Regions from separate parts of the Pseudomonas sp. NPDC090203 genome, predicted to be linked through region 4. Evidence: predicted binding sites of a transcription regulator. Region 4 holds the regulator's gene; each other region holds the start of a gene.
The links. Region 4 encodes sigma-54, which starts transcription at its own class of promoters, with help from an activator protein. Its sites were predicted from a motif close to ANTGGCATNNANNTTGCTNT; they were not measured.
Positions count from the first base shown of each region.

Region 1: a site for sigma-54 is predicted at 2,901-2,920, ahead of flhA (flagellar biosynthesis protein FlhA). Genes of this name have one in related genera too.
Region 2: a site for sigma-54 is predicted at 2,860-2,879, ahead of nirB (nitrite reductase large subunit NirB). Genes of this name have one in related genera too.
Region 3: a site for sigma-54 is predicted at 1,765-1,784, ahead of glnA (glutamate--ammonia ligase). Genes of this name have one in related genera too.

Region 1 covers NZ_JBIVCV010000006.1:298,763-303,940, forward strand. Annotated here, with positions in the region: gene flhF (flagellar biosynthesis protein FlhF) at 1-674, opposite strand, end outside; gene flhA (flagellar biosynthesis protein FlhA) at 686-2,815, opposite strand; gene flhB (flagellar biosynthesis protein FlhB) at 3,234-4,373, opposite strand; gene fliR (flagellar biosynthetic protein FliR) at 4,375-5,160, opposite strand; gene fliQ (flagellar biosynthesis protein FliQ) at 5,168-5,178, opposite strand, start outside.
Region 2 covers NZ_JBIVCV010000009.1:5,413-10,590, forward strand. Annotated here, with positions in the region: gene nirD (nitrite reductase small subunit NirD) at 1-92, opposite strand, end outside; gene nirB (nitrite reductase large subunit NirB) at 89-2,650, opposite strand; gene ACIPO9_RS16580 (molybdopterin-dependent oxidoreductase) at 3,308-5,178, shown strand, end outside.
Region 3 covers NZ_JBIVCV010000017.1:125,103-130,280, reverse strand. Annotated here, with positions in the region: gene thiI (tRNA uracil 4-sulfurtransferase ThiI) at 96-1,550, opposite strand; gene glnA (glutamate--ammonia ligase) at 1,882-3,288, shown strand; gene ACIPO9_RS24645 (chorismate mutase) at 3,483-4,043, shown strand; gene ACIPO9_RS24640 (DUF4124 domain-containing protein) at 4,163-4,687, shown strand; gene ACIPO9_RS24635 (DUF4124 domain-containing protein) at 4,671-5,178, shown strand, end outside.
Region 4 covers NZ_JBIVCV010000007.1:222,079-227,256, reverse strand. Annotated here, with positions in the region: gene rapZ (RNase adapter RapZ) at 1-633, opposite strand, end outside; gene ptsN (PTS IIA-like nitrogen regulatory protein PtsN) at 636-1,100, opposite strand; gene hpf (ribosome hibernation-promoting factor, HPF/YfiA family) at 1,113-1,421, opposite strand; gene ACIPO9_RS14510 (RNA polymerase factor sigma-54) at 1,596-3,095, opposite strand; gene lptB (LPS export ABC transporter ATP-binding protein) at 3,282-4,007, opposite strand; gene lptA (lipopolysaccharide transport periplasmic protein LptA) at 4,007-4,555, opposite strand; gene lptC (LPS export ABC transporter periplasmic protein LptC) at 4,542-5,114, opposite strand; gene kdsC (3-deoxy-manno-octulosonate-8-phosphatase KdsC) at 5,125-5,178, opposite strand, start outside.

The sequences.
Region 1 (5,178 bases), on a different contig from region 4:
TCGGGCGTGACGATCATGCGCGCCAGGTGCGCCAGCAACATGCGCCAGGCGTGGGGCTGGTCGTCGACGTCCGGGACCATGTTCAGCAGGTCACGGGACAGCGGGCCGGACAGGCCAACACGTTGCAGGCGACGCCACAGGTTGGCCTGTTGCGGGCGGCTGCCTTGCAGTTGATTCCAGGCCAGCGAACCGAGCTGGACTTCCAGCAGTTCACGCAGGCCGTTCAATTCCGAACGCATCGACTCGTAGGCGCGCTGGCTGATGCCAGGCTCGGCCGCCGCACGCTCGGCACGCTCTGCACGATCAGCCGCGATCGCGGCATGGATCGATGGGCGGAACGGCTCGTCCAGGGTCGGCTCGATCTGCTTGTTGCTGTCGTCCATGGCGATGCCTGCGAACAGCTGGCGATTGGCGACGGTGTCCAGTTCGCTGCGGCTGGTCAGCTCCGCCTGTGCGGTCACGATGCGCGACTGAGTCTTGCGCAGCTCGTCCTCGAGCTCGACGTTGGGCACACGCGGGGCCAGCGCAGACAGTTTGTAGTCCAGCGCGGCTGTCAGCTCGACGCCACCGGCAATCCGCCGGTTGCCGATGATGGCGGCTTCAGCGCCCAGCTCATCACGAACCAGTTTCATGGCTTGACGCATATCGGCGGCGAAAAAACGCTTAACTTGCATGACTCACTACCTCAGCCGTTCGGCCCGACAGTCGCTACGATGGTGACTTGCTTATTGTCAGGAATTTCCTGATAAGCCAAAACATGCATGTTCGGAACCGCCAGGCGTCCAAAGCGGGACAACATGGCGCGAACCGGACCTGCGACCAACAAAATTACCGGCTGACCCTGCATCTCCTGACGCTGCGCCGCTTCGATCAACGAGCGCTGAAGTTTCTCAGCCATACTCGGTTCGAGCAGAACGCCTTCTTCCTGACCCTGACCTGCCTTCTGCAGACTATTGAGCAATATCTGTTCCAACCTTGGCTCCAGGGTGATAACAGGCAGCTCCGGCTCAATGCCGACAATGCTTTGCACGATTGCGCGGGACAATCCGACCCGTACGGCGGCCACCAGCGCGGCGGTATCTTGACTCCGGGCGGCATTGTTGGCGATGGCTTCGGCAATGCTGCGGATGTCGCGCACCGGAACCTGCTCGGCCAGCAGCGCCTGCAGCACCTTGAGCAAAGCCGACAGCGACAGCACGCCAGGGACCAGCTCCTCGGCCAGTTTGGGCGAGCTTTTGGCCAGCAACGTCATCAATTGCTGGACTTCTTCGTGACCGATCAATTCATGTGAGTGTTTGTAGAGAATCTGGTTCAGGTGAGTGGCCACTACCGTACTGGCGTCCACCACCGTATAACCCAGCGATTGCGCCTGGGCGCGCTGGCTGATTTCGATCCAGACGGCCTCGAGGCCAAACGCCGGGTCTTTGGCATTGATGCCGTTGAGGCTGCCAAATACCTGACCCGGGTTGATCGCCAGCTCGCGATCCGGATAAATCTCGGCTTCGGCCAGGGTCACGCCCATCAGCGTCAGACGATACGCGCTCGGCGCAAGGTCCAGGTTGTCGCGAATGTGTACGGTTGGCATCAGAAAGCCCAACTCCTGCGACAACTTCTTACGCACGCCCTTGATCCGCGCCAGCAACTGACCACCCTGGTTGCGGTCCACCAGCGGAATCAGGCGGTAGCCCACTTCCAGGCCGATCATGTCGATCGGCGTCACGTCGTCCCAGCCCAGCTCCTTGGATTCCTGCGCGCGGGTTGGCGAAGGCAGCAGGTCCTGCTGACGCTTGACCTCCTGGATCGCCGCGAGCTTGACCATGTTCTGTTTCTTCCACAGCAGGTACGCACCGCCCGCCGCCACCAAGCCCAGGCTGATGAACGAGAAGTGCGGCATGCCCGGCACCAGGCCCATGACGATCATGATGCCTGCCGAGACGGCCAGCGCCTTGTGCGAGGTGAACATCTGGCGGCCGACCAGCTTGCCCATTTCTTCGGAGCCCGAGGCGCGGGTCACCATGATCGCGGCAGCGGTCGAGAGCAGCAGCGATGGCAGTTGCGCCACCAAACCGTCACCAATGGTTAACAGTGCGTACACTTTGCCGGCGTCGGCAAAAGTCATGTTGTGTTGCAGGATACCCACCAGCATGCCGCCGATGAGGTTGATGAACAGGATCAGGAGGCCGGCGATGGCGTCACCGCGCACGAACTTGCTGGCACCGTCCATGGAGCCGTAGAACTCGGCTTCCTGGGCGACTTCCAGACGACGGCGCTTGGCTTCGGGCTGGTCGATCAGGCCGGCGTTGAGGTCGGCGTCGATGGCCATCTGTTTGCCGGGCATCGCATCGAGGGTGAAGCGCGCGCTCACCTCGGAGATACGACCGGCACCCTTGGTCACGACCACGAAGTTGATGATCATCAGGATCGCGAACACCACGATACCGACCACGTAGTTACCGCCGATCACCACCTCACCGAAGGCCTGGATCACCTTACCGGCGGCGGCGTGGCCGTCCTGGCCGTGGAGCATGACCACACGAGTGGACGCCACGTTGAGCGCCAGGCGCAGCAAGGTCGCGATCAGCAGGATGGTGGGGAACACCGAAAAATCCAGCGGCCGCAGGGCGTAGACGCAGACCAGCAGCACGACGATCGACAAGGCGATGTTGAACGTGAAGAACACGTCCAGCAGGAACGGCGGCATCGGCAACATCATCATTGCCAGCATGACCAGCAACAACAACGGCACACCCAACTGACCACGACCCAGGCCGATCAGTCCGGAGCGTGCGTTTGTGAGTATTTGAGAGCGATCCACCGATTATCTACCTGCGCGTTAAATCAAACTTTTGACGCCAGAGGCGCTGTAACGCAGGTATTGCAAAATTCTGTCCAACTCTGGGAAAGCGAGAAAAATGTCAGAGTGCCACTATACAGAATTGTGTTGGGGTCGACATATTTGTCTGGCGGCACATTGATACATGGATGCCCTTCGGGCCTATCGCGGGCAAGCGCGCTCCTACATTTGTTGCAACGTGCCATGGCCTGATGGACCGCGTTGGTAGCCTTGGCGTACGGGTCAGGTTTTTCTGGCCAGCGCCAAAGGCTATGCGCTCGGTCCATCCGAATGCGGCACGTTGCAAAAAATGTAGGAGCGCGCTTGCCCGCGACCGCGCCCGAAGGGCTTCAATGTGGCGATCCAAAGCCAACCCAAAAAGCATCAACTCAAACCAAACCTAAGAATCCCGCCGCAAATCCGGCGGAATCGGCAGATCCTCGTTCAACGGCGGTGGACGCTTGCCGCGGCCTGCGTGGAACTGGCGGATCTGGTACACGTAGGCCAGCACCTGCGCCACCGCCAAGTACAGCCCCGCCGGAATTTCCTGCTCAAGCTCGGTGCTGTAGTAGATCGAACGCGCCAGCGCCGGCGATTCGAGCAGCAGGATCTGATGCTGCGCCCCGATCTCGCGGATCTTCAGGGCGATGAAGTCGCTGCCTTTGGCCAGCAGCACCGGCGCGCCGCCCTTCTCGGAGTCGTATTTGAGCGCCACGGCGTAGTGGGTCGGGTTGGTGATGATGACGTCGGCTTCGGGGATCGCCGCCATCATCCGTCGCTGCGACATCTCGCGCTGCAACTGGCGAATCCGCTGCTTGACCTCTGGCCGCCCTTCGCTGTCCTTGTGCTCGTCGCGCACTTCCTGCTTGGTCATCAGCAGCTTCTTGTGGGCTTCCCACAGCTGCACCGGCACGTCCACCGCAGCGATGATCAACAGCCCGAAGGCCATCCACAAGGTACTCCAGCCGACCAGTTGCAGACTGTGCGCCACCGCCAGTTCAAGGGGTTCATGGGCAATGGCCAGCAGATCGTTCTTGTCCTTGGACAGGACCATGATGGCCACGATCAACACGATGAAAAACTTGGCCAGGGACTTGAGCAGTTCGATCAGCGCCTTGGGCGAGACCATGCGCTTGAGCCCCGCCAGAGGATTGAGCCGGCTGAACTTGGGGGCCAGCGAGCCTGCCGCGAACAGCCAGCCACCCAGGGAAATCGGCCCGATCAACGCCGCCAGGGTCAGGGCCACCAACAACGGAGTGACCGACTGCAGCGCTGCCTTGCCTGAGACCATCAACATCAGGCTCATGCTGCGCTCGTCCATCAGCGCATCCCGGGAGATGGTGAAGTTGTCGCGCATCAGCTGCATCATCATTTCTGCCATCGAGCCGCCGAACGCCAGCAAACCGGCGGCGCCGACGATCATGATGATGACGGTGTTGAGCTCCTTGGACCGGGCGATCTCGCCCTTTTCTCGCGCGTCTTTCTTGCGCTTGTCCGTGGGGTCTTCTGTCTTGTCCTGACCGCTCTCGCTCTCTGCCATCTCAGCGCGCCCTGACCATTTCCTTGAGCAACTGCAAGGCGTCGACCGCCAGCGGTTGGTACTGATTGAGAATGTCGCCCAGGGAGATCCACAGAATCCCCATGCCCAGCACCAGGGTCAAGGGGAAGCCGATAGAGAAGATGTTCAGCTGCGGCGCCGCCCGGGTCATTACGCCCATGGCAATGTTGATCACCAGCAGCGCAGTGATCGCCGGCAACACCAGGATGAGCGCAGCCCCCAGCACCCAGCCCAGGCGCAGCACCAGCCCCCAGAAATTGGCGACCATCAGCCCCTCGCCCACCGGCAGCGTGGTGAAGCTTTCGATCAGGACTTCGAACACCACCAGATGACCGTTCATGGCCAGGAACAGCAGCGTCACCAGCATGGTGAAGAACTGTCCGATCACCGCCACCGACACACCGTTGACCGGGTCGACCATGGACGCGAAACCCATGCCCATCTGGATCGCGACGATCTGGCCGGCGATCACGAAGGCCTGGAAAAACAGTTGCAGGGACAGACCCAGCGCCGCGCCGATGATGATCTGCTGGGCGATGAGCAGCAGCGCACTCAGGTCCAGCGCATGCACTTCGGGCATCGGCGGAAGGCTCGGCGCCACCACCACGGTGATCGCCAGCGCCAGGTACAGGCGCACGCGGGTCGGCACCAGGGTCGTGCCGAAGATCGGCATGGTCATCAGCACCGCCGCGATGCGAAACAGCGGCAGCATGAAGGCGGCCACCCACGTGCTGATCTGCGTATCGGTCAGCGCCAGCACAGGTTCCATGCAGACGTCAGCCGATCA
Region 2 (5,178 bases), on a different contig from region 4:
CCGGAATTGAGGACCAGATCCTCGCGGGTGCACACGGCGCGCCAGGCGTGGGTCTGGGCGGTGTTGTTCAGCAGTGCATTGGCCTGGCTCATCGTACGGTCTCCGCAACAGGGATAAGGTTGAGTTCATTGGCCCGTGCCGGACGGCGCTGGCTACGTTCCTTGACGAAATGAATGTCCGGGTCGGCGCTCTTGTCGTTGACGAAGGTGCGGAAGCGCTTGAGCTTTTCCGGGCTCTTGAGTGCATTGGCCCATTCGCATTCGTAGCGGTCGACCACCAGTTGCATCTGCTCCTCGAGTTCGGCTGCCAGGCCCAGGCTGTCGTCGATCACCACGGCCTTGAGGTAATCCAGGCCGCCTTCCAGGGATTCGCGCCATACCGAGGTGCGCTGAAGTTTGTCGGCGGTGCGGATGTAGAACATCAGCACGCGGTCGATGTAGCGAATCAGCGTGGCGTCGTCCAGGTCCGTGGCGAACAGCTCGGCGTGGCGCGGGCGCATGCCGCCGTTGCCGCACACATACAGGTTCCAGCCGTTCTCGGTGGCGATCACGCCGATATCCTTGCTCTGGGCCTCGGCGCATTCGCGGGTGCAACCGGACACCGCGAACTTGAGCTTGTGTGGCGAGCGCAGGCCTTTGTAGCGATCCTCGATGGTCAGTGCCATCTGCACACTGTCCTGCACGCCATAACGACACCAGGTACTGCCGACGCAGGATTTCACCGTGCGCGTCGATTTGCCATAGGCGTGGCCGGTCTCGAAACCGGCGGCGATCAGTTCGGCCCAGATGTCCGGCAGCTCATGCAATTGCGCACCGAACAGGTCGATGCGCTGGCCGCCGGTGATCTTGGTGTACAGGTCGTATTTCTTCGCCACCGCGCCAATGGCAATCAGGCCGTCCGGGGTGATTTCCCCCGCCGGAATGCGCGGCACCACTGAGTAGGTGCCGTTCTTCTGCATGTTGGCCATGAAGGTGTCGTTGGTGTCCTGCAGCGGCACCAGCGTAGGGTCCATGATCGGCTTGTTCCAGCAGGACGCAAGGATCGACCCGACCACCGGTTTGCAGATGTCGCAACCGACATGACCCTTGCCGTGGAGCGCCAGCATCCGCTCGAAACTCTCGATGTTCTCGACACGGGCGAAGGCGTAAAGCTCCTGGCGAGTGAACGCGAAGTGCTCGCACAGGCTCTTGTCCACCGCCACGCCACGGGCGATCAGTTCGTGCTCGAACACACTCTTGAGCAAGGCCGAACAGCCGCCGCAACCGGTGGCCGCCTTGGTGCAGGCCTTAAGCCCGGCAAGGTCGGTGCAGCCGCCGTCGATGGCCGAGCAGATCGAAGCCTTGCTGACGTTGTGGCAGGAACAGATGGTCGCCGTGGCGGGCAGCGCGTCTGCGCCCAGGGTCGGTGCGCCTTCGCTTTGCGGCAGGATCAGGCTCGACGGATCGGCCGGCAGCTTGATGCCGTTCTGCGCGTATTGCAGCAGGGTGTCGTAGTAACTGTTGTCGCCGACCAGTACCGCGCCCAGCACCTGCTTGCCATCGGCGGACACCACCAGGCGGCGGTAGGTCGAGGTGGCTTCGTCGATATAGCGATAGCTGCGCGCACCGGTCAGGGCGCCGTGGGCATCGCCGATGGAACCGACATCCACGCCGAGCAGCTTGAGTTTGGTCGACATGTCGGCGCCGAAGAAGGGTTCGGCGTCCAGGTCGCACAACTGCGCGGCGACGCTGCGGGCCATCTGGTAGCCCGGCGCGACGAGGCCGAAGATGCTGCCATTCCACGCGGCGCACTCACCGATGGCGAAGATGTCGGCGTCGTTGGTGCGGCAGTGCTCGTCGATGGCAACGCCGCCCCGTGGGCCCAGCTCCAGTTCGCACTGGCGGGCGAGTGCGTCCTGAGGACGGATGCCGGCGGAGAACACGATCAGATCGGTTTCGAGGAACTCATCCCCGGCGAAGTTCATGCGGTAGCGCAGTTCCTGGCCTGCACTGATCGACTGGGTGGCGCGTGACAGGTGCACGCCGACGCCCAAGGCTTCGATGCGCGCCTTCAGCGCAGCCCCGCCCAGATCGTCCAGTTGCACCGGCATCAGGCGCGGGGCGAACTCCACCACATGGGCTTCCAGGCCCAGGGACTTGAGGGCGTTCGCCGCTTCCAGCCCCAACAGGCCACCGCCGACCACCACGCCTCGCTTGGCGTTGGCGGCTGCGGCGCGAATGGTGTCCAGGTCGTCCAGGGTGCGATAGACCAGGCGCGAGTGGCCTTCGGCGCCTTCGATCGGTGGCACAAACGGGTAGGAGCCGGTGGCCAGCACCAGTTTGTCGAAGCCGAACGCGCCCTTGGCGGTAATCACTTCGCGGCGGGCCCGGTCGATTTCCAGCACGGGCACGCCCAGGTGCAGGGTCAGGCCGGGTTGCTCATAGAGAGAGGCATCGCTCAGGGCCAGTGACTCGGCATCGCGGCCGCCAAAGTATTCCGACAGGTGCACGCGGTCGTAGGCGCGCTGATCTTCTTCGCCGAACACATGGATGCGATAGCGCTCAAGGGCACCGGCGGCGATCAGTTGTTCGACGCAGTGATGCCCGACCATCCCGTTACCCACGACGATCAGGGTTTCCAGATCTTTTACAGAGGCGACTGTGGTGTTCATATCGAGTCCCGGCCGAGGCCAATCAGGTTTTTTCGAAGCAAAAAAAAGGCGCCCGGAACCGTTGGGTTCCAGGCGCCTTTGCCTGTTCTTTTAGGGGTTGGCACTCGACCACAGTGTCGGCGCAACCTGTAAGCCCGTGCCTTGAAGGCGGACGATCATCGTTGACCGACCCGGGCTGCCCGCGTTTTGAGGCGGGGCTTGGGGGGAGTGAAGCAATGGGTGTGCCAGTGCGCTGCTACGCCTGTGATTCTGCCCGCCAGGGCGTAGGAGCGCGCTTGCCCGCGATCTGCCGGGAACCGGCAATAAATCAGCCACTTCGGTTGTTTCAGGTGCACCGCGGTTGCCGGGTTTTCTGCCGCTTTGCGGCAGGTCGCGGGCAAGCGCGCTCCTACAAGAGCGGTGGTCTCGGTAGGCACGAAAAGGGTGCGATTTCCCCTGTGGCGCCCCATCGTGATGCCGACTGCGCGCCACCTCTCCGTAGCAGCACGGCTTGCCGGCGGGAGCGTCCGTGAAATGCAATAAATGGCCTGCCCTTTGCAAAGCCACCTACATGGGCAGTCAACGCCGATTGCCATTTCCACGACAAAGGCGCCGTGTGCTCCCCGTTTTCGACGAGGGGGGAACAGGGCGTCTTTTTTGTTTTCGGGAAATGGAAATATGGCCAGCAACGATGTGCGAAGCGTGTGTCCTTATTGCGGTGTCGGCTGCGGCATCGTCATGCAGGTGGAAAATAACCGGGTGATCAAGGTCAGCGGCGACAAGTCCCACCCCAGCAACTTCGGCCGCCTGTGCACCAAGGGCACCACGGCGGGCCAGGCCCTCGTCGAGTCCGGGCGCATGGAAGACGCCTGGCTGCGCCATGCCCGCCATCAGGAACCGGTGCGCAGCGACATGGCCGACGCGATCCGCGAAACGGGTTCACGGCTGCGCGCGATCCTCGACCGCGATGGCCCCGATGCCCTGGCTTTCTATGTGTCCGGCCAGATGTCGCTGGAGGCGCAGTATCTGGTCAATAAACTGGCCAAGGGTTTCGTGGGCACCAACAACATCGAGTCCAACTCGCGGCTGTGCATGGCCAGCGCAGGCAGTGGCTACAAACTGTCGCTGGGCTCCGATGGCCCGCCGGGCTCCTACGACGACTTTGACAAGGCCGACCTGTTTTTCGTGATCGGCGCCAACATGGCCGACTGTCACCCGATCCTGTTCCTGCGCATGATGGACCGGGTCAAGGCCGGGGCGAAGCTGATCGTGGTCGACCCGCGCCGCAGCGCCACCGCCGACAAGGCTAGTCTGTTCCTGCAAATCAAACCCGGCACCGACCTGGCACTGCTCAACGGCCTGCTGCGCCTGTTGCTGGAGAACGGCGACGTCGATGCCCGGTTCATCGCTTCATATACCCAGGGCTGGGAGGCCATGCCAGGTTTTCTCGCCGACTACACCCCGGACAAGGTATCGCTCATCACGGGCCTGACAGAAGCCGACATTCGCAAGGCCGCCGAGATGATCGGTCAGGCACCGGAGTGGATGAGCTGCTGGACCATGGGCCTGAACCAGAGCACCCACGGCACCTGGAACACCAACGCGCTGTGCAACCTGCACCTGGCCACCGGCGCGATCTGCCGCCCCGGCAGCGGGCCGTTTTCCCTCACCGGGCAGCCCAATGCCATGGGCGGACGCGAGATGGGCTACATGGGGCCGGGTCTGCCCGGGCAGCGCTCGGTGCTGGTCGAGGACGAGCGCCAGTTCATCGAAGACCTGTGGGCGATTCCACGGGGCAGCCTGGGCCAGAAGCTCGGCGGCGGCACCATCGACATGTTCCAGCAGATGCGCGACGGTACGATCAAGGCCTGCTGGATCATCTGCACTAACCCGGTGGCCAGCGTTGCCAATCGCACCACAGTGATCGAAGCGTTGCAGGCCGCTGAGCTGGTGATCACCCAGGATGCGTTTCTGGACACTGAAACCAATCGCTACGCCGACATCCTCCTGCCTGGTGCGCTGTGGGCCGAGGCCGAGGGGGTCATGATCAACTCCGAGCGCAACCTGAACCTGACCCAGAAAGCGGTTGACGCACCGGGCCAGGCTTTGCCGGACTGGCAGATCATCGCTCTCGTCGCCTGTGAAATGGGCTTCGGCGAGGCCTTCGGTTACACCAGCGCCGAAGAAGTGTTCGAGGAAATCAAACAGGCCTGCAACCCGAAAACCGGCTACGACATTCGCGGCGCCAGTTACGCGCGGCTGCGTGAACAACCGCTGCAATGGCCCTGCGCCCCCGGTGACGAAAACACGCGCAACCCGATCCGCTACCTGAAAGACGCCGCCATCCGCTTCGCCACCGAGAGCGGCAAGGCCATGTTCTTGCCGCGCCCGCACATGCCCCCGGCGGAAATGCCCAACGATGATTTCCCCATGGTGCTCAACACCGGCCGGGTCCAGCACCAGTGGCACACCCTGACCAAGACCGGAAAAATCCCCACCCTGAACAAGCTCAACCCCGGCCCCTTCGTCGAAATCCATCCCGATGATGC
Region 3 (5,178 bases), on a different contig from region 4:
AGCTATGAAAGCGAACAACCGGCGAAAGCCGTTACGGCTGACGACTGGTGTCGGGGGGCCGGTGACGCAAGCCACAGGCAAACAGCCCCGGGCACTTAGCTCGGTCGATAAACGCGCACATTGGCATGCCCCTCACTGAGCAGATGGTGAGCATGCAGGCGACTCATGACGCCTTTGTCGCAATAGAGCAGGTACTGGCGCGTGTCATCCAGTTCCTTGAAACGGCTGTTCAATGCAAAGAACGGCAGCGTTTGTACTTCGATGCCTGCCAGCTCCAGCGGGCGGTCTTCGGCTTCATCCGGGTGACGGATGTCGATGACCACTTGTCCGGCCAGGGCCTGGCTGACTTCCTCGACCTGGACGTCCTGGCCCAATTCCTCGATCACGCGGTCGATGGGCACCAGACGGGCGTTTTCGAGCGCACGCTCGAGCACGGCCATGTCGAACTCTTTTTCTTCATGCTCGACGCGGTGGCGCTTGGCTGCCGTTTTCGGGTTCACCGAAATCACGCCGCAGTATTCAGGCATGTGGCGGGCAAAAGCGCCGGTGCCGATCTGATCGGCCTCATCGATGATGTCCTGCTTGTGACTGGCGATCAGCGGGCGCAAGACCAGCTTTTCCGTCACGCAATCGATGACCGACAGGTTGGGCAGCGTCTGGCTGGACACCTGGGAAATCGCCTCGCCGGTGACCAGCGCGTCGATTTCCAGCCGGTCGGCAATATTGGTCGCAGCGCGCAACATCATACGCTTCAATACTACGCCCATATGACTGTTATCGACTTTTCCGAGAATTTCTCCCAGAACTTCCTCGAACGGTACGCTGACGAACAGCACGCGCTGGGAACTGCCGTACTTCTTCCAGATGAAGTGCGCGACTTCCATCACGCCCAGCTCATGGGCCCTGCCGCCCAGGTTGAAGAAGCAGAAATGGCTCATCAGGCCGCGGCGCATCACGTGGTAAGCCGCTACCGTGGAGTCGAAACCGCCGGACATCAGTACCAGGGTCTGCTCCAGCGAGCCCAGCGGGTAACCGCCGATGCTGTTGTGCTGGCTGTGGATCACGTACAGGCGCTGGTCGCGGACTTCGATCCGCACCTCGACCTCGGGGTCCTTGAGGGAGATGCCGGCCGCACCGCACTCGCGACGCAGCTTGCTGCCCACGTAGCGCTCGACGTCCATGGAGCTGAAGTCATGGTGGCCGCCGCGCTTGCAGCGTACCGAGAAAATCTTGCCGGGCAGGGCATCGCCGAAGTGCAGTTTGCACTTCTCATAGATGTCGTCCATGTCGCCCAGCGGGTACTGATCGACCTGCAGGAAATGCGCGATGCCGGGCATGCAGCTCAGGCGCTCGGTCATTTCGTGCAAAATTTTCGCGTCCTCGACCCTGGTTTCGACCTCGAGGTTGTCCCACACGCCATCGACCACCAGCGCCGGGTCCAGATCACGGAGCACGGTGCGGATGTTCTTGGCCAGCTGCTTGATGAAGCGCTTGCGTACAGGCCGGCTTTTGATGGTGATTTCCGGGAAAACTTTAACGATTAGTTTCATGAAAACAGCGCGCGAGGTGCCGGTCGAAAAAGGGGGGCGCGGATTATAGCGGAAATTGCTCAAGGTTTGACCAACTATCTCACAGCCAATCATCAGCGCACCAAAATGGCACTGTATACAATCCATGAGCACCAATAAGGTGCATTGATTTTCACAATTGCGACGTTTAACGCCCTAAAACAGGTGGTTTTCGCGGAAAAACCCATGACGGGGCACTGGCATGCAAATTGCTCCCTTGTGAGGCAGGTTGCCTTGGCCGACTATTCGCGCCCGGCATCACCCAAATTTAAGGGCCCACAACTACCCGCCCTAATCCACCCCGGAGGACAACATGTCGAAGTCGGTTCAACTCATCAAAGATCATGACGTTAAGTGGATTGATCTGCGCTTCACGGACACCAAAGGTACTCAGCACCACGTGACCATGCCTGCTCGCGATGCGCTGGAAGATGACTTCTTTGAAGTCGGCAAAATGTTCGACGGTTCGTCCATCTCCGGCTGGAAAGGCATCGAAGCCTCCGACATGATCCTGCTGCCAGACGACGAAACCGCCGTTCTGGACCCGTTCACCGAAGAGCCGACCCTGATCCTGGTTTGCGACATCATCGAACCTTCGACCATGCAAGGTTACGACCGCGACCCACGCGCCATCGCTCACCGCGCCGAAGAGTACCTGAAGACCACCGGCATCGGTGACACCGTATTCGCAGGCCCAGAGCCAGAATTCTTCATCTTCGACGAAGTGAAGTTCAAGTCCGACATCTCCGGCTCCATGTTCAAGATCTTCTCCGAACAAGGCTCCTGGATGTCCGACCAGGACGTCGAAGGCGGCAACAAAGGCCACCGTCCTGGCGTCAAGGGTGGTTACTTCCCTGTTCCTCCGTTCGACCACGACCACGAAATCCGCACCGCAATGTGCAACGCCCTGGAAGAAATGGGCCAGGTCGTCGAAGTTCACCACCACGAAGTGGCAACCGCTGGCCAGAACGAAATCGGCACCCGCTTCAACACCCTGGTGAAGAAGGCTGACGAAGTTCAGACCCTGAAGTACGTTGTACACAACGTTGCCGACGCTTACGGCCGCACCGCTACCTTCATGCCTAAGCCTCTGTACGGCGACAACGGGTCGGGTATGCACGTTCACATGTCCATCGCCAAAGATGGCAAGAACACCTTCGCTGGCGAAGGCTATGCCGGCCTGTCCGACACCGCTCTGTACTTCATCGGCGGTATCATCAAGCACGGTAAGGCACTGAACGGCTTCACCAACCCGTCGACCAACTCCTACAAGCGTCTGGTCCCAGGTTTCGAAGCTCCAGTGATGCTGGCCTACTCGGCTCGCAACCGTTCCGCCTCGATCCGCATTCCTTACGTCTCCAGCCCACGTGGCCGTCGTATCGAAGCTCGCTTCCCGGATCCGGCTGCCAACCCATACCTGGCTTTCGCAGCTCTGCTGATGGCCGGCCTGGACGGTATCCAGAACAAGATCCACCCAGGCGATGCTGCTGACAAGAACCTGTACGACCTGCCGCCTGAAGAGGCCAAAGAGATCCCACAAGTTTGCGGCAGCCTGAAAGAAGCCCTGGAAGAGCTGGACAAAGGCCGTGCGTTCCTGACCAAGGGCGGCGTTTTCAGCGACGACTTCATCGATGCCTACATCGCTCTGAAATCGGAAGAAGAAATCAAGGTACGTACCTTCGTACACCCACTGGAATACGAGCTGTACTACAGCTGCTGATCCGGTGACGCTGGCGCAAGCCGCGTGATTTGAAAGAGGCCTCCTTCGGGAGGCCTTTTTTATGCCCGCGATTTTGTCCGCAGCATAAAACGCGCTATCAAGGGCAATATCCTGATATCGCACACTCACCGAATGATCAGGGGATAATCGCCAGCACGGCACGACGCGCTTTCCCCCTCAAGAAGGACCCCGACATGTTCAAGCCCATCGCCTACATCCTCACGACCCTGGTCCTGATCTCAGGCTGCGCCACGGCGACGTCCCCCGCGCCTGCAGCGCTGCGCCCCCTGATCGATGCCCTGGGCCAGCGGGCGGAAGTGGCCAACGATGTCGCGCTGAGCAAGTGGTACAGCGGCAAGGCGGTGCAGGACAGCGAGCGCGAGCAGCAGGTGATCCTCAATGCCGAAAATCAGGCCACGGCCTACGGTTTGGCCAAGGACGATGTACGTCGCTTCATGACCGCGCAAATCGAAGCCAACAAGCAGGTGCAGTACGCCCGCATCGCCCAGTGGCACGCGACCGCGCAGGTTCCCGCCGAGCCCGCCGCCAGCGCCTTTCAAGGTATTCGCGCCCGTCTCGACACCCTGCAACCGGTGATGATGCAGAAGTACGCAGCCTTCCTGCCCTGGCAACATGACGCCGCCTGCCCGGACTGGGTACAGGCGGAAATACACCGTCACACATCAGACCCGATCATCGTGACCGCAATGCAGACCGCCACGGCTACCCTGTGCAGTGCCCCCGGAAAAGCCTGAGCCCAGGCTCGCCGCGAATGACACGATGGCCACGCTTTGCTCTATGCTGGCGCCTGTGCCGCGCGTCGTACGTGCGCGGCACAACCAGTCGTTCTCCTGATCGTGGTACTGGAGCAGTCATGCGTCAAAGCCTTGCCCTTTTGCTGCTGTTTTTAGCCTTGCCCGCCGTCGCGCAGATCTACAAGTACACCGACGCCAACGGCAACACGGCGTACACCAATCAGCCGCCCGATGGCATCAAGGCCCAGACGGTGGATCTGCCGCCGCTCAACAGCGTGCCCACCAACACGCCCCCGGCCCCGTCCGGTGCGCCTGCGCCACAGGGCCAGGCACCGCAGAACACAGCGGCCTATCAGGTGCTCGCCTTGACCGACCTGCCCACCGAGGAGGCGCTTCGGGCCAACAACGGCAACTTCACCGTTGGCGTGGCGATTCAGCCGCGCCTGCAACAGGGCCATCTGCTGCAACTGATCATCGACGGCAAGCCTTACGGCCAGCCGACCAACGTGCCGCGCATGCAGGTGATGGAAATCGACCGTGGCGAACACAGCCTCTCGGTGGCAGTACTCCAAGGCAACCAGGCGATCCAGCAAAGCCAGACCATCAACCTGACAGTGCAGCGGGTCCATGTCGGCAAGCCTTGATGTGAAGCGATTCGGAACAGTCCTCGCCTGCCTGCTGATGCTCTGCTGCCAACTGGCCGTGGCCGATGTGTACACCTACGTCGATGCCGAGGGGAACAGGGTCTACACCGACCAGCCCCACCGTGGCGCGAAGAAGGTCGATATCGCCCCCAGCAACCAGATCAAGGCTGCCCCCAAGGCCCCTCGCCAGGCAGCCAGCAGCAAACCGCAACCCGGGCCGCTGTTTCGTTACCAGTTGCTGCGCATTCTCGCCCCGGAACCGGACAGCACCATCCGGGACATCCAGGGCAACCTGATCGTGACCGTCACCAACGATCCCGAACTGCAATCACGCCATACCTATCGCCTCTTGCTGGACGGCAATACCTTCAGCGAGCAGGGACGCAGCCCGGTGTTCCCGATGACCAACATCGACCGCGGCACCCACCAGTTGTCCATCGAAATCGTCGACGAGTTTGGGCGGGTGGTCGAGCGCACGCCCAATCAACCTT
Region 4 (5,178 bases):
GGCCACCGGCAGGTCGAGGCCGGACTGCTCGCGCAACTCCGGCTTCCAGTAGGGGTTGGGCAGGCAGCGCACATCGAAGACCAGGTCGGCATCCACGGGCATGCCGCGCTTGAAGCCGAACGACTCGATCAGGAAGGCGGTGCCGGGCTCGGGTTTGTTCAGGAGGCGCAGCTTGAGGGTGTCGCGCAACTGGTAGAGATTCAGGTGCGTGGTGTCGATGGTCAGGTCGGCCAGGTCGATGATCGGCCCCAGCAGCGTCTTTTCGTCACGAATGGCCTCGGCCAGCGAGCGTGTTGCGTTGCTCAGCGGATGGCGGCGGCGGGTTTCGGAGAAGCGCTTGAGCAGTGTCGACTCTTCGGCATCCAGGAACAGGACGTCGCAGCGGATGTGGCGGCCGCGGACCTCTTCGAGCATTCGCGGAAAACGGGTCAGGTGACTGGGCAGGTTACGGGCGTCGATGGAGACGGCCAGTAGCGGTTCTGCCAGTTCCGTGTTGATCAGCGCCCGCTCGGCAAGCTCTGGGAGCAGGCCGGCCGGCAGGTTGTCGACGCAGTAGAAGCCACTGTCTTCGAGAACATCGAGGGCCGTGCTCTTGCCGGAGCCGGAGCGACCGCTGACGATGATCATGCGCATGTTCAGTGACCGTTCTGTACGCGAAGCACGACGTTGTACAGCTCTTCGCTGCTCTTGGCCTCGCGCAGGCTTGCGCGGACGTCGGCACGGTCGAGCATGCTGGCGATCTGGCGAAGCAGTTCGAGGTGGGCATCGGTCGCTGCTTCAGGGACGAGCAGCACGAACAGCAGGTCAACCGGAGCGCCGTCGATGGCGTCGAAGTCGACAGGTCGTTGCAGGTGCAGCACGGCACTCACCGGTGCCTGGCAGCCCTTGAATCGGCAGTGGGGGATGGCGATCCCGTTGCCAAAACCGGTAGACCCCAGTTTTTCACGGGCGAGTAGGCTTTCGTAGACGTCTTGCCAGTCGAACTCGGGAACTTCTTCGCCGATGCGTCGGGCAATCTCTTCGAGTACTGCTTTCTTGCTGCCGCCTGGCACGTTCACGAATGAACGGCCAGGGGTCAGGATATTTTCAAGTCGGATCATGGAGGGGGAGCGTCAGCGAGCGGCCGCACCTTTGAGGATGCTTTGCTGCTTTTCCTTATGTTTGAGCAGTTGTCTGTCCAGCTTGTCAGTGAGCAGGTCGATTGCCGCGTACATGTCATCATGCTCCGCATTGGCTACGACCTCTCCACCGTGGATATGCAGGGTGGCCTCGATCTTCTGTTTGAGTTTCTCGACGGCCATCGTCACCTGCACGTTGGTAATCTTGTCAAAGTGCCCTTCGAGCTTTTTCAGCTTCAGCTCGATGTACTCGCGCAGGGGCTTGGTCACTTCCAGTTGGTGTCCACTGATGTTGACTTGCATACAGCTTCTCCTTCGTTGCCAGTGCATTAAGAGGCAGGCTGAGTACCTGCCACTGGAACGCTGTGGCTCGTGACCTCTAGGTTCTAGTAAGAAAAGTCTTGAGACCCGGTCATGCTGCGCTGAAAACAGCCTTGCCTTACCTACGTCTTAAAACATTTCGTACAGAGCCTGCCTTTACATCAGTCGCTTGCGCTCGCTCGAAGGGGCTATCCCTAAGGATTCGCGATACTTGGCGACTGTGCGACGGGCCACTTGGATGCCTTGTGCCTCCAGTAAACCAGCGATCTTGCTGTCACTCAACGGCTTTTTCTGATTTTCCGCGGCAACCAGTTTCTTGATGATCGCGCGAATGGCCGTGGACGAGCATTCACCGCCCTCGGAGGTGCTCACGTGGCTGGAGAAGAAGTACTTCAGTTCGTAAATGCCGCGAGGCGTGTGCATGAACTTTTGCGTGGTGACCCGCGAGATCGTCGATTCGTGCATGCCCACCGCCTCGGCGATGTCGTGCAGGACCAACGGCTTCATCGCCTCGTCGCCGTACTCCAGGAAGCCGCGCTGGTGCTCGACGATCTGGGTCGCGACTTTCATCAGGGTTTCATTGCGGCTTTGCAGGCTCTTGATGAACCAGCGCGCTTCCTGCAACTGGTTGCGCATGAAGGTGTTGTCGGCGCTGGTGTCGGCACGACGCACGAAACCTGCGTACTGCGGGTTCACTCGCAGGCGCGGCACGGCTTCCTGGTTCAGCTCCACCAGCCAGCGCTCGTTGTCCTTGCGCACGATCACGTCGGGCACCACGTACTCGGCTTCGCTGGATTCGATCTGCGAGCCAGGACGCGGGTTGAGGCTCTGGACCAGTTCGATGACCTGGCGCAGGTCATCTTCCTTGAGCTTCATGCGGCGCATCAGTTGCGAGTAGTCGCGGCTGCCCAGCAAGTCGATGTAGTCACTGACCAGGCGCTGGGCTTCGGCCAGCCACGGGGTTTTGGCAGGCAACTGGCGCAATTGCAGCAGCAGGCATTCGCTCAGGGTGCGGGCGCCGATGCCGGCGGGCTCGAACTGTTGAATGCGGTGCAGGACGGCTTCGATTTCGTCCAGCTCGATGTCCAGTTCCGGGTCGAACGCGTCGAGCAGCTCTTCCAGGGACTCGTCCAGGTAGCCCTGGTTGTTGATGCAGTCGATCAGCGTGACGGCGATCAGGCGGTCAGTGTCGGACATCGGCGCCAGGTTCAGTTGCCACAGCAGATGGCTTTGCAGGCTTTCGCCGACCGAGGTGCGGGTGGTGAAGTCCCACTCGTCATCGTCGTTGCTGGGCAGGCTGCTGGCGCTGGTCTGGTAGATGTCTTCCCAGGCGGTGTCGACCGGCAGTTCGTTGGGGATGCGCTCGCTCTCGCTCCACTCGCCGTCTTCGAGATTGTCGACGGTGGGGGCGGATTCCTGGTAGGTCGGTTCCTGAACGTCGGCGTTGGGCTTGTTTTCGATGTTGTCGGCCATCGGGTCGGCATTATCGAAGTCGTCGCCTTCTTCCTGGCGTTCCAGCATGGGGTTGGACTCCAGTGCCTCCTGGATTTCCTGTTGGAGATCCAGCGTGGACAATTGGAGCAAGCGGATGGCCTGTTGCAGCTGCGGTGTCATCGTCAGCTGCTGGCCCATTCTCAAGACTAGCGAAGGTTTCATGGCAGGGGCTTAACACCTTATTCGCCGGCGCATCCGCGCCATCCACTACTGGGCGCCGGGGCGCCAAATTAAGCAAATTATATGCCTGAAACCGAAGTGTTTGCCTAGGGTGTGGCGACAATTAATCCGGGGTTGGCGATGAGGCGCATGCAGCGGTCGCCGGCCAACCCCTTGTCAGCCCCCTGTTTACAGGCGGAACTCGTGGCCGAGATACACTTCCTTGACCAACTGGTTGGCCAGGATGGTTTCAGCGTCACCTTCTGCAATCAGCTGCCCGTCGTTGACGATGTAGGCGGTTTCGCAGATGTCGAGGGTTTCGCGCACGTTGTGGTCGGTGATCAGAACGCCGATACCCTTCGCCTTGAGATGGTAGATGATCTGCTTGATATCGCCCACGGAGATCGGGTCGACACCGGCGAATGGCTCGTCGAGCAGGATGAACTTCGGTGCGGTGGCCAGTGCGCGGGCGATTTCGACACGACGACGCTCACCACCGGACAGGCTCATGCCCAGGTTGTCGCGGATATGCGTGATGTGGAATTCCTGCAGCAGGCTTTCCAGTTCCTTGCGACGTCCTGCACGATCCAGTTCCTTGCGGGTTTCCAGGATCGCCATGATGTTGTCCGACACCGACAGCTTGCGGAAGATCGAGGCTTCCTGCGGCAGGTAGCCGATGCCGGCACGGGCACGCCCGTGCATCGGCTGGTGGCTGACGTCCTGTTCGTCGATCAGCACGCGGCCCTGGTCGGCCTGCACCAGGCCGACGATCATGTAGAAGCAGGTGGTCTTGCCCGCACCGTTGGGGCCGAGCAGGCCAACGATCTGGCCGCTGTCGATGGACAGGCTGACGTCACGTACCACCTGGCGGCTTTTGTAGGCCTTGGCCAGGTGTTGGGCTTTCAGCGTCGCCATTACTGCGCCTTCTGCTGGTCGGTTTTCTTTTTCGGCTGGATCACCATGTCGACGCGAGGACGCGCTTCGGTGACCTTGCTGCCGGTGGCGCGGCCAGCGCTGGCCAGCTTGCGCACGGTGTCATAGACGATCTTCTCGCCCTGGGTCACGTTGTTGTCCTTGTCGATGACCTTGGCCTTGTCGATCAGCACGATGCGGTTTTGCGGCGCATGGTACTGGATCGTCACGCCCCAGCCCTGAACGGGTTTGGGGTCGCCAGCGGTCTGCAACTGCTCGAAGTAGGCCAGGTTGCCCACCGAGGTCACGACGTCGATGTCACCTTGCGGGGTGCGGGTCATGGTCACCTTGTTGCCGGTGACCTTCATCGAGCCCTGAGTAATGATCACATTACCGGTGTAGGTGGCGATGCCTTGCTTGTCATCGAGCTGGGCGTCGTCGGCCTGAATGCGGATAGGCTGATCCTGATCGTTCGGCAGAGCCCAGGCGCTCACGCTTCCCAGTGCTGCGCCCAGGCCGAGCAAAATAGGGAGGGTTTTAAGGAGCCTCATACTGTCCTCTTGCGTTCGATAGCAGGTGTATCCTGCTTTCTTTTAGATAGGCTTTCATACCCGTACCGGTGCTCACGCCGTTGAAGCCGTCGATTCTAACGGGTTGGGCCGTTTCCGCATATTGCTTCTGAGGGAAGACAGTCATGCGGGTGCTGGTGATGATGGTGGTGCGGTTCTGTTCGTCGGTGCGGTTGATGCGCACGTTGTCGATCAGCTCGACATGATCGCCGCCCGGGGAAACCTCGGCGCGTACGCTCTGTACATGCCACGGAAACTCGGTGCCACGGTACATCTGCAGCACAGGGGTGGTCATCAGGGTCACGTCGGTAGCCTTCAGGTGCTCGACCTTGTCCGCCGTCAGGTCGTACTGCTGGGTGCCGTCGGGCAGGTACTGGATGCTGTGGGCGTTCATCGCATAGTAGTCGATGGCGCTCTCGTCCACGGCAACCTTTGGCTGGTCCATGAAGCTTTCCGGGCTGATGTTCCAGTAGCCGGCCGCTGCAAGCAGCAGTCCCAGTGCACCGAAGATCAGAAATGTGCGAAATCTTTTGCTCAGCATAAGTACGCTTCTATAAGTAGGCGGCGTGGGCCGCTTCGAGGTTGCCCTGGGCGTTCAGGATCAG